2 regions of the Chryseobacterium sp. NG-CE01 genome follow, and region 1 is predicted to be linked to the other one. Evidence: riboswitches for the same ligand, from Rfam matches in the RefSeq annotation. Region 1 holds a riboswitch; the other holds the start of a gene.

Region 1 (6,029 bases):
ACGGACATTGACAAAAACTATGAAAACGACGGTTCAATTCTGGATATTTATTCCGAAAAGCCGACCGGTACGGATCCTTACAAATACACTCCCGGCACAAACCAATGCGGAACGTATTCCGTAGAAGGCAACTGCTACAATAGAGAACACATTGTTCCTCAAAGCTTATTTAATGAGTCATCACCCATGGTTTCCGATATTCATTTTATAAGGGCAACAGACGGAAAGGTAAACGGTATGCGCTCTAATTATCCATTTGGAAAAGTAGGCACGGCAACCTTTACTTCTAAAAACGGTTCTAAACTTGGAAATTCTGTTTCTTCCGGATATTCGGGAACTGTTTTTGAGCCGATTGATGAATTTAAAGGGGATGTCGCGAGAATGATATTTTATTTTGTAACGCGCTATCAAAGCAAGCTTTCTACTTTTTCTACGGGAAATATGCTGGGAAGCTCTATCTTCCCAGGATTACAGACATGGGAGCTGAATGTTTTGCTGGCATGGCATAACCAGGATCCGGTATCGCAGGCGGAAATCAACAGGAACAATGCTTCCTATGCTTTTCAGGGAAACAGAAATCCGTTTATTGACAATCCTAATTATGTAAATTTAATCTGGGGATCAGGATCTTCCACAGGAGGTGGAGGAACAACAACTCCTCCTCCGACATCAGCAGACTGCGCGAATGAAACTTTCGAAACTATTCCGACAGCAAGTTCCGCTTCTTATTTAACGAGAACCTGGAGCAACGGCGGAATTTCATGGACGGCAACTGACGCCAGAACCGATCAAACCATTTCGACAAAAGCCATTACGGTCAGAGACGGTGCTTTAACATCCGAAAGCTCAGCCAACGGAATCGGATCATTAACCGTGACTACACAATTGAAGTTTACCGGATCAAATGGAACTTTAACAGTAAAAGTAAACGGAACAACAGTTGGAACAGTGCCTTACAATAGCAACGTAACAACTACCACGATTAATAATATCAACATTTCAGGAAACGTAGTTGTAGAGCTGGAAAACAACTCAGCCAGCAACAGAGTAGCAATCGACAACCTAAGCTGGACCTGTTATTCCGGAACATCGAGGCAGATTCAGAATCCTTCTTCGGAACCAATTTCTCATCAAAACCAGCTGCAGATTTCTCCGAACCCGATTTCGAACAATGAAATTTTTGTAAAAGGTGAAATAAAAAACATTACAAAAGCTGAAATTTATAATCTTCAGGGGAAAATGATGCAGTCTTTTGATCAGCCATTCAGGAACAGCAGAAATTCTATCAGGATAAAAAATCTTCCTTCAGGAGTTTATATTTTGAAAATGGATGGTGCGACATTGAAGTTTATCGTAAGGTAAAATTATCTTAAATAATAAACAAAGCCTTCGTCTCAAGTGATGAAGGCTTTATTTATTATTAATTACTGTCAGCAGATTACTGCCCGAACAAATCTCTCATTCTCTCCTGCATTAGTTGAGGGTCTTTCATGGCCTCCCAACCAACTGTCGATAACAATACAATGACATAGATAAAATACAATACACTTAACGAAATCCCAATAATCGCCATAATTTTACCGGCATTTAGCTGGCTGTAATTTGAATACATTGTTGGATTTTGTCTGTAAAGTTGTCCATCTTTCTTAGCAAGAACAAGAGCAATAATTCCGGATATAAGTCCTGGAAGGCCATAGCAGCAGCAACCTACGATTGATACAATTCCAAGAATTAATACTGCGGTTGCATTTGGCAGTTTTTGTTGATCCATAGTTTATAATTTTAGTTTAAGTTATGTTTAAAAATAAATGTTTATAAAAGTATGAAATTACCATAATAATAGCATTTGTTATTGCTAAAAAAACCAAAATATTACTGTAATTCCTTTTTTTATCAACAAAGTTAAGAATCACTGCCGCAAAAAACAGCAGCACGGTATAAACCGCAGGAAACATATGAAAAGCTTCAGCAAATCTGCCTTCAAAAACCATTACAATAGCTCTCTGGGTACCGCATCCGAAACATTCGATACCAAAGAATTTCTTGATAGGGCAAGGCAGCATGAAATCTTCTGCTTTCATATTTTATTTTTTGTAGATCAAATATATAAAAATTAAGATTATATTTTCGCTCTCAGATACTGATGTGGGAAAAAGCATTCTTCATTCATTTCAAATGATCCCTGAACTGCAAGATAAGGGTTTCTCAACATTTCCCTGGCAATAAAAATAAGATCGGCGTCTCCTTTCTGAAGAATCTCTTCTGCATGGGAAACTTTTTTAATCAGCCCTACTGCTCCTGTTTTTACACCTGCTTCATTTCTGACCTGAGAAGCTAACGGAACCTGGTAGCCATCGAAAAGGGGAATCTTTACACCGTGAATATTTCCGCCGCTGGAAACATCAACCAGATCAACAGAGTGATTTTTTAAGATTTTTGCCAATTCAACACTGTCGGTAATCTCCCAGCCGTTTTCTGCATATTCAGTGCCTGAAATTCTTACAAACAGGGCAACATTGTCATTCAGTTCTTCATTTACTGCATCTACAATCTCAACTAAAAAACGAATTCTGTTTTCAAAGCTTCCGCCGTATTCATCGGTCCTGATGTTTGAAAGCGGAGATAAAAACTGGTGAATCAGGTAGCCATGAGCTGCATGAATTTCAATGACATCAAAACCCGCCTCTACCGCTCTTCTGGCAGCTTCTCTAAAGTTTTGTACCTGTTCCTTAATTTCTTCCAGGGTTAACACATGCGGAATTCTCTCTGTCGGATGATACGGAATAGGACTTGGCGCGATGGTTTCCCATCCTTCTTCAACGGAAATTTGTTTGGTATTCCAGGTTGATCCTTTTCTGCCGGAATGTGAAAGCTGGATTCCTATTTTGCTTTCTGAATGTTTATGAACAAATTCTACAATTCTCTGAAGCTGTTTCGTCTGCTCATCATTCCATATTCCCATACAGTGATTGGTGATTCTGCCGCGGGGTTCCACACCGGTTGCTTCTACAATAAGAAGCCCTGCTCCGCCCTGTGCCCTGCTTCCGTAATGAACAAAATGGAAATCGTTCGGAAGTCCATCTTCACTGGAATACATGCACATTGGCGACATCACCCAACGGTTTTTTAATTCAACATTTCTGAAGGTAACTGGAGTATACAACATGTTATTTTTATTTTTTAAAAATTGAGAATTGCAAAGAGCAGGCCTTTATTGCCCACCTCGTGAAAAAAAAGTAATTTTATTCCCCTTTTTTTAACCCACAATATATGAAAAAAGAAACTCAGATCAGTTACGAGTATTTTAAGAATAGCAGCGAGCTGCACGATATAGAAAAAGAATTATTTGAAAAAGCAAAACAGGCGCGCGAAAATGCATACGCTCCCTATTCCAACTTTCTGGTAGGATGTTCTGTGCTTCTTGAAAACGGTGAGATGTATTCCGGGAACAACCAGGAGAATGCGGCATTTCCTTCAGGGCTTTGTGCGGAAAGAACGACCATGTTCTGGGTAGCTGCTAATTTTCCGGCTGTAAAAATTAAAAAAATTTTCATTGTGGGAGGCCACAGGGAATTTCCTGAGAAAAATCCTCCTATTCCGCCCTGCGGAGCCTGCAGGCAAAGTTTGATTGAATTTGAGACCAAGCAAAATGAAAACATTGATCTTTATTTCTCAAGCATGAATGAGGAGGTGGTGAAGGTACATTCGATTAAGGATCTGCTGCCGTTTTATTTTGACGGGACGTTTTTGTAGATGTTTTGGGTGAATGATGAATTTTAAAAAATTGACAAGCAAAGCAAATTCACAGTTCACAATTGACTTTGAATTAGCTTTTTAAAACACCCCGTCTTAATTTTCTCTGGAAATTAATCCACCCCTCCAAGTGAGGAGAATTTGCCGTAAACTATTACCATAAAATGACTGGTATTTGTGTGGTGGCTGAGCATGCCGAAGCCACCTTACCTGCTACCTAGCCCTGATTGAAACGAAAATCCCGGAATGGAGCGGCGAAGCCGCGGAATGAGGAATTGCAGTGGAAAGCAGGTTCCCGGCTCCTGAAAATAAAACAACCTTTACAAAATCGTCATCTTACTTTAATTATTTCTCTGTTTTTGCATTTCTGACGAATAAGTTTATCTTTGCAAAAAAATTTTGGTTTCCAATCATTTGGAATGAAAAGGGAATCGGGTGTAAATCCCGGACTGTCCCCGCAACTGTAGATCGCAAACAAGAAATTTCTACGACAAACCACTGTGCAAACGGGAAGGTGTAGAAAAGCGAAAGTCAGGAGACCTGCCAGAATTGTAACTAAATACATTGCTTTCGGAGGAAAAGTAACAATAGAATGGATATAAAAAAATCTTTAGTACTGATTTTTTCGGCTTACGGCTGCTTTCTTTCTGCCCAGGAGAAAGCCATTGACACGGTTTACATCTTTGACAACCAAATGAATAAAGTGAAGCTTTTTCACAACGTCAATACCATCCGTCCGAAAGATTTCGAAAAAAACGCCACCAATCTTTCTGAGCTTTTGCGTTTCCAATCCCAGCTTTATATTAAAGAAAATGGCCGTGGTGCAGTTTCATCTCCTTCTTTCCGGGGAACAAGCGCGGGACACACTGCTTTTGTATGGAACGGCATCAATATTAACTCCACTTTTCTGGGACAGGGTGATGTGAATAATATTCCACTTTTCGGGTATGATGAACTTGAGGTGAAAGCCGGCGGCGGAAGTGTACAGTACGGAAGTTCTGCCATCGGAGGGAGTATTCATCTTAATAATAATCTGGAGTTTAACAAGGGTGCTCATGCTTTTCTTTATTCGGAAGCAGCATCGTTCGGGACCTTTAATAATTTTCTGAGAACGTCTTTCAGTAATGATAAATTCAGCGTGAAGGTTTCGGGAAATTATGTCATCAGCCAGAACGATTATGAAGTTCCAGAGAAGGAGTACATTAACAGAAACGGCAGGTTTTACAATTCGTCGATCAACATCGGAGCTTCGTATAAAATTGCACCGCACCAGACGGTTTCTTGGCAAAACCAGGTATTTGACGGCTCCCAGCATTATCCGATTTTTACGGAGAACGGTAACAAAACAAAATATAAAGCCCAAACATTACGCAGCCTTATTTCATGGGATATCACCAGAAACGATTTCTCCAATAGTCTGAAAGCGGCTTACACAGAAGATAATTTCCAATACTTCGGAGATATTGAAAAGCCGAAAGAAAGCGGTGCGCAGGGTAAGAATTATATTTTCAGAAATGATTTTAATTATTTCATTACTCCGAAGCTCAATGTCAATGCCATTGGCGAATTTCAGGTAAATAAAGGAATTGGCTATCAGTCCGGAATTGGTGATATCAGCAGAAATATAGGATCTGCAGCAGGGCTTGTACGATATTTCGTGACTTCTGATCTCCGCTTTGAAGCAGGCATTAAAAAAGATTTTGTGGAAAATCTGTCTTCTCCTTTATTATATTCCTTTTCAGGAAAATGGCAACCGGTAAAATGGTACCAGGCGGGCGCAAGTTTTTCAAGAAACTTTAAGTTTCCTACATTTAACGATTTATACTGGCGGCAGGGAGGAAATCCTGATCTGGTTCCTGAGACTTCCATGAATATTGATATGGATCATGCGTTTACATTCGGGGATCTCAGACTGACGGTAAGTCCGTATTATATGGATATTAAAAACTACATCAACTGGCTTCCGACGGCTGCAGGATACTGGGCTGCTTTCAACACGTACAGTGTTGAAATTTACGGGGTTGATTCACAAATTACCTATCGTAAAAATTTAGAAAATCATCATCTTACGTTTAACGGCGGATATACGTATTCCAGATCTACCAATAAGCTTACAGGAATGCAGATGATGTATGTTCCGCTTCATAAGGCTACCGGAAATATCGATTACCGCTACCGTTTCCTGAATGTTTATGTTCAGGGGCTTTTTAATGGACTTACGTATACCACTACTGACGAAAAAAGCGCTGACGCCATTGATCCTTATTTCGTTTTAA
Region 2 (6,029 bases), 2.1 Mb from region 1:
CAACAGCTGAAAAAAGAAGATGTGATTGAAAAAATTGCCGAGACCAATGAAAAATTGGAAGAAAAAAGGCAAACTGACCGTTCCCTTTGGATGAAAGTGGGACAAAGAGTTCGTATCGCCGGAAGCACCAGTGTAGGAACGATTGAAAAAATTTCCAAGAAAAAGGTGGTGGTGAACTATGGTACGTTCAAAACGACCATTGATGCGGATGAGCTGGAAAGAATTTAATGATCATAGTAAAAACCCATATCACGTTTAAGGATTTTTTGATGTTTCATTTAAAAAATTCATTAATACGAATCATTGTATTTCCAATAATTGCATTGATTTTTTTTGGAATAAATTATTATAATGCAGATAATGATAATCGGGAATTTATGGAATCAGCATCGGTCTGGTTACTGGTTTTCTTTGTGTTCATCATTATCCGCACTTATTTTAGTGTAAAAAATATTTTTTATTCCAATAAAAATATCCAGGAGATGATTTCTTACACCTTCACGGACGAAAAAATCCGTACGGAAGGCAAAACCTTTGATGCATATGTTACATGGGATTCGATTTATAAAGTAAAAGAAAAAAAAGAATGGTTTCTGATTTACCAAACTGCCCAGACCATGAATATGGTTCCTAAAAAGTTTTTCACAAAGGACCAGATTTCAGAGCTTAGAGATCTTATCAGAAAGAATAATGTTAAAGCAAAACTCAGAAACGATTGAAATAAAAATGAAAAGAGTGCCGAAAAGCACTCTTTTCATTTTTAAATAGTGATAAGATATTCTGTTCTATTGCTATATTTGAATATGATTAAAACCATAAAAATTCTCTGGATCTTCTATCTGAAACTATTGATCCCTTCCTTATTGTTTTCTGTATTATTAGCTTTTCAGACAGGATTTAGCATAGGAAATTTCGGATTCTGTTTTCTGGTGATGTTACCTGCATTTCACTTTTTGATTTATGAATTAAGACTGAAAAGGGAATATTTGTTTTTTGCTAATTTTGGATTTTCAAGGCAGCTTCTCTGGATCACAACCGTTTCAATCGGATTTATTATCAACCTTATTTCCAAATTGTTATGAGCAAGCTTCATATTGACAGTGTCACAAAATCGTATGGTTCAAAGAAAGTCTTACAGGACGTTTATTTAAGTTGTGAAAAAGGAAAAATTGTGGCTTTATTGGGAGGAATCGGATCTGGAAAATCAACATTGTTACAGATTATTTTCGGAACGCTGAAGGGAGATTCTCAGTTTATTAAATTCAATGACCAGGTTCTTACAAAGCAATCCGATAGAAAAAACAAGATTGCCTATCTTCCTCAAACTCCGATTTTTCCAAGAGATATTAAAATTAAAAACCTGATTTCTTTATTCTGCAATGAAATGAATGCTCAAAAACTTTTTAATTCAGACCTTATTCAGCCTTTATTAAGCAGAACGATGAGAAATCTTTCGGGAGGTGAAAGAAAAATGGTAGAAGTATTAATAATAATCCATTCCGACGCTGATTTTATCTTACTTGAAGAACCTTACAGCGGCCTGTCACCAATTTTAACAGAAAAGGTGATGAAGATTATAAAAGAATTATCTCAGGAAAAAGGCTTTATCATTTCAGATTTTAATGTACAGGAAGCCACTGAAATCTCGGATGAAATTTATCTTCTTTCCAACACTTATTTGAAACAAATTAAAGATTTAAAAGAATTGCAACAGCATTATTATCTGCCGAAAAATATTTAATTTATATATTTGACAATCAAAAAAATCATGATGTCCGTAAATAAAACATTATATATATCCGTTTTCACTTTTCTTTTCTTGTTTTTTGCCAAAGCCCAGGATAAAGTTCCTTTCGGTGTTGTAAAAGCAGAAGAAGGTTACGCCATGGTGCGTGTTCATAAAGACGATTACCGTAAAATCATTGATAAAATCCGAATGAAAACTGGCGATGTTTTTATTTATGTAAAACCTGCTCCCGGAGAAACAGAATGGATCTGGATCAAATATCCTGAAAAAGATGACACCGACAAGCCTTTCGTAAGATACGACAGCATTACCAAAGAAGGAATGGTGAACAAAAACCGCGTGGTTTTCGTGGATAAGCTGCCCCCATTCACTCCGTCAAAATCTAAAAACGGAAGATCACTTATTTTTACAGATGATAACAATCCTAAAATTCCGGGAAACCAGAGAACAAAAGTGATTATCGACGTTTATCCTTCGTATGCCAAGCTTAAAAAGCAGGAAAAAGATACTGATGGAAACATCATCAAAATCGACAAAGTAAAATCCTGGGGTGTCGGCAAAGAAATTCCTGAGGACATGACAGAGATAAAATCAGTAAGGGTCCAGCAGCCGGGAAGAGGTTCCGTATTTGTAAGGGATGCTATTAAAAATATGTTTCAGCCGACCATGGATTTCAATAACGTTGGCGTAACAGCCATTGATAACGACCATATTTTCCTTTATATGACCAATGGTTCCGGAGAAAACCGATACACAACGATCTGGACGATCAAACAGGGAAAAGTTCAAAGCCAGATCATTTATAAAAACCCGGAATAATTCAGTAATATTCATTACTTTTGCTGCCGAAAGTCCAGCTTTTGGCTTTCAGGAAATTGGTTTTGCTTAACTGCAGATTAAAAGGGAATCGTGTGAAAATCACGAACTGTCGCGCAACTGTAAGTAACTGAAGTCTTTATTAATAATCCACTGTGAAAATATTACGGGAAGGAAATAAAGATGTTACAAGTCAGGAGACCTGCCTTTTCTTCACAATAAAAACTTTCGCGATTTGAAGTTTGTTGATCTATAGAACCTAGGGATTTTATGCTCTGCTTTTTTCTGTTGTTTTCAATTTTCATTTCGCTTTTAATTAAATGAAATATGACTACAGAAGAAAGAATTGAAGCCTCGGAAACCAGAATTTTCAAAGCCGTTTTTCCCAACACGACCAACCATTACGATACGCTTTTCGGAGGCACAGCCATGCAGCTGATGGACGAAGTCGCTTTCATTGCCGCAACACGGTTTGCCCGAAAACGCGTGGTAACGGTAAGCAGTGATAAGATCGATTTTAAAAGACCAATTCCTGCCGGCACAATCGTGGAGCTGATCGGGAAAGTAGTACATGTCGGGAAAACCAGTATGAAAGTGAATGTGGAAATCTACACCGAGCAGATGTATTCTTACGAGAGAGAAAGAGCCATTGTGGGGGATTTTACTTTTGTAGCGATTGATGAATTTAAGAAACCAATTCAGATACTATAAAGAAGTTTCGGCGGGCTTTGCCCGCCGAAACTTTATTTTATTTCCCGCAGATTGCACAGATTCACAAATTGTGTCTATATCAAATTTTAAGCTAAAAATATATACAATCATCTGCGTAATTTGTGGAATCTGTGGGAGAATTCTCAATTGAAATTAAAAACTTACTTCAACACCTTTTCGGTTTCCAGATTTTTGATTAAAAGCAACTGAAAAGCTTCGCCAAGTTCATCAGACGCTCTTACAATTGCATTCTCCAGCATATTTCTGATTTGTTTTTCGGTAACTCCGGCTTCTGTCCAGCTCTTTCCGGAAGTGTGCGAATTCAGGATAAAAGGCATAATCCTGTCGATCGCACAGGCAAAAATAGCATCCGGAGTCTGTTCTTCTTCAAATTCAAGCCAAAGGTTAAAAAATTCAGAGCGTAAAGGTTCATCCAAAATTCCGAATATCTTTTGAGCAGAAACTTTTTCTCTTTCAAATTTTCCTGCCATTGCCGCTTCATCAAACAGAAAGGTATCGCCAGCTTCAATTTCTACCAAATCATGGATCGACAGCATTCTGATCACTCTTAAAAGATCAATATCGGTTCTGTTTTTCGCGTACGGAAAAAGAATTTGCGCAAGAATGATGATCTGCCATGAATGCTCCGCGGTATTTTCTCTTCTGGAATCGTCGGCATTAAAGTTTCTACGTTGTACATTTTTCAGGGCATCAACAGCCAGGATGAAATCGATTTCCTTTTGGATCTTCATTGCTCTAAGTTTATATGTAAATATTTGAAATTGCCTTCAGTATGAATTATTTTAAAAAAAATGACAAATTTCATGAGGTGCAAAAATAATACTTTAAATATAAAGCTATATTAATTAACAGATTAGTCTTATTTTTATTGTAAATATTTATCATGGCTTCAGAATTCAATTATCCGCCTGAAATTAAAGGAAAAAGAAAATTATATTCCCTATTTAACGGGGTAAAAGATCCTTTAGGAGTGATTAGTGGGAATCATACCATTTCAGGAGACAGTTATCATCTTAAAGCTACTTTCACGAATAAATATTTTATTTTCTCTCAGGATAAAGAGTTCACAGAATATATTTTAAAACAAAACCATAAGAATTATTTTAAATCTGAAATACAGTCTGTTACATTAGGAAAATATCTTGGCAATGGTTTACTGACCAACAATGGAAAAGACTGGCTTAAGCAACGAAGATTAATTCAACCTGGTTTCAGTAAAGCCAAAATTGCCAATCTGGTTTCGATTATGGAAAAAGAGATTGATTCGGCATTTTCGCTTTTTGAAAAAGAGCCTGAAATTGATCTGTACGATGTTTTTCATACACTGGCTTTTAATATTGTTGCGAAAACTCTTTTTAGTTCTGATATTGATGAAGAAAAAGTGAAAGAGCTGGGCAAAATTATCACTGAAGTTCAGGAAGTTTTTGCTAAAGAAGTACGAATACCTTTTTATACCCAAATTTTAAACATTCTGGGAATAACAGATAAAAATATACGAAAAAGTAAGCAGGCAAAGCATATTATTCAGGGCGTTCTGGATAAAAGAAGGAATTCAAAGTTAGAAAAAAACGATTTGCTGGACATGCTGATCCACGCAAAATATGAAGATACACAGCTTCCGATGTCGGACGAACAGCTTGTGGATGAGATGCTGATTCTCTTCATTGCCGGCCATGAAACAACAGCAAACGCTTTAACCTTTATTCTTTTCGAAATCAGTCAAAATCCGGAAGCAGAGAAAAAATTAAAAAAAGAAATTGATTATGAAGGCGAAAATGCCTTTAACGCAGAAAGCTTAATGAAAAAATCATTCACCATCAATGTCATTAAAGAAGCAATGCGACTGCATTCTCCGGCCTGGGCTATTGACCGGCAGGCTTTGGAAGACGACAGCTTTAAGGAATTCTCGTGGAAAAAAGGCACTTTAATCATACTTTATATTTCAGGGCTTCACAGAAATCCAAAATATTGGGAGCAGCCTGATTCCTTTATTCCTGATCGCTTCGATGATGAAAATGCTAAAAATTTTGCCTATTATCCTTTCGGAGCAGGTCCCAGACTTTGCATCGGTGAACATTTTGCGATGATGGAAATGGCTCTCATTATCCGTAAATTCTACAAAAACTACAGCTTTATATCTTACCAGAAAGAGCTGCAGAAAAAAGCATTAGTTACATTAAGAGCCGTGAGCTTGAAAGGTAAAATCATAAAAAATAAACTGTAACTAACCGACAACTTTCGATTCTTTTATTTAACACTAAAAATAATTTAACTGATTTTCAATTAGTTAAATGTAATTATAAAATTATTCCACTACTTTGTATTGCATAATACCATTTTAATTACATATCTTTGTAATGTAAAATCGAAAGAGGTTCATCTAGCTAGGTTCCGAATTCGAAAATTATATAACTAATTAACAAAACTTATCAAAGATGAATACCGAAAATACCAAAGCGCAAATGCGAAAAGGAATTCTGGAATTCTGTATTTTAAGTCTCATCAATCATCGTGAAATGTATGTTTCCGACCTAATAGATGAACTGAAAAAAGGAAAACTGGATGTAGTGGAAGGAACACTCTACCCTCTTTTAACAAGATTAAAAAACGGCGAGTTTCTTTCGTACAGATGGGAAGAATCCACAGGAGGACCTCCAAGGAAATACTACCAGATCACTGAAAAAGGTAAACTGTTTTTAGACGAACTTCAGAATACCTGGAATGACTTAACAGA

What was found. A riboswitch is a leader RNA that binds a small molecule or an ion and turns the genes downstream of it on or off. The one in region 1 is predicted to bind cobalamin.
Region 2: another riboswitch for cobalamin. It lies ahead of ACYT6F_RS00500 (acyl-CoA thioesterase); the one in region 1 lies ahead of ACYT6F_RS10185 (TonB-dependent receptor plug domain-containing protein).

What each region holds. Positions count from the first base shown of each region.
Region 1 is NZ_CM146369.1:2,143,041-2,149,069, reverse strand. Features, by position in the region: gene ACYT6F_RS10210 (endonuclease) at 1-1,362, shown strand, start outside; gene ACYT6F_RS10205 (CCC motif membrane protein) at 1,439-1,771, opposite strand; gene ACYT6F_RS10200 (DUF2752 domain-containing protein) at 1,788-2,081, opposite strand; gene namA (NADPH dehydrogenase NamA) at 2,120-3,166, opposite strand; gene ACYT6F_RS10190 (cytidine deaminase) at 3,271-3,753, shown strand; cobalamin riboswitch at 4,137-4,315, shown strand; gene ACYT6F_RS10185 (TonB-dependent receptor plug domain-containing protein) at 4,346-6,029, shown strand, end outside.
Region 2 is NZ_CM146369.1:91,051-97,079, forward strand. Features, by position in the region: gene ACYT6F_RS00480 (endonuclease MutS2) at 1-228, shown strand, start outside; gene ACYT6F_RS00485 (YcxB family protein) at 378-719, shown strand; gene ACYT6F_RS00490 (ATP-binding cassette domain-containing protein) at 1,079-1,741, shown strand; gene ACYT6F_RS00495 (hypothetical protein) at 1,769-2,566, shown strand; cobalamin riboswitch at 2,606-2,787, shown strand; gene ACYT6F_RS00500 (acyl-CoA thioesterase) at 2,891-3,274, shown strand; gene ACYT6F_RS00505 (HD domain-containing protein) at 3,436-4,026, opposite strand; gene ACYT6F_RS00510 (cytochrome P450) at 4,179-5,519, shown strand; gene ACYT6F_RS00515 (PadR family transcriptional regulator) at 5,731-6,029, shown strand, end outside.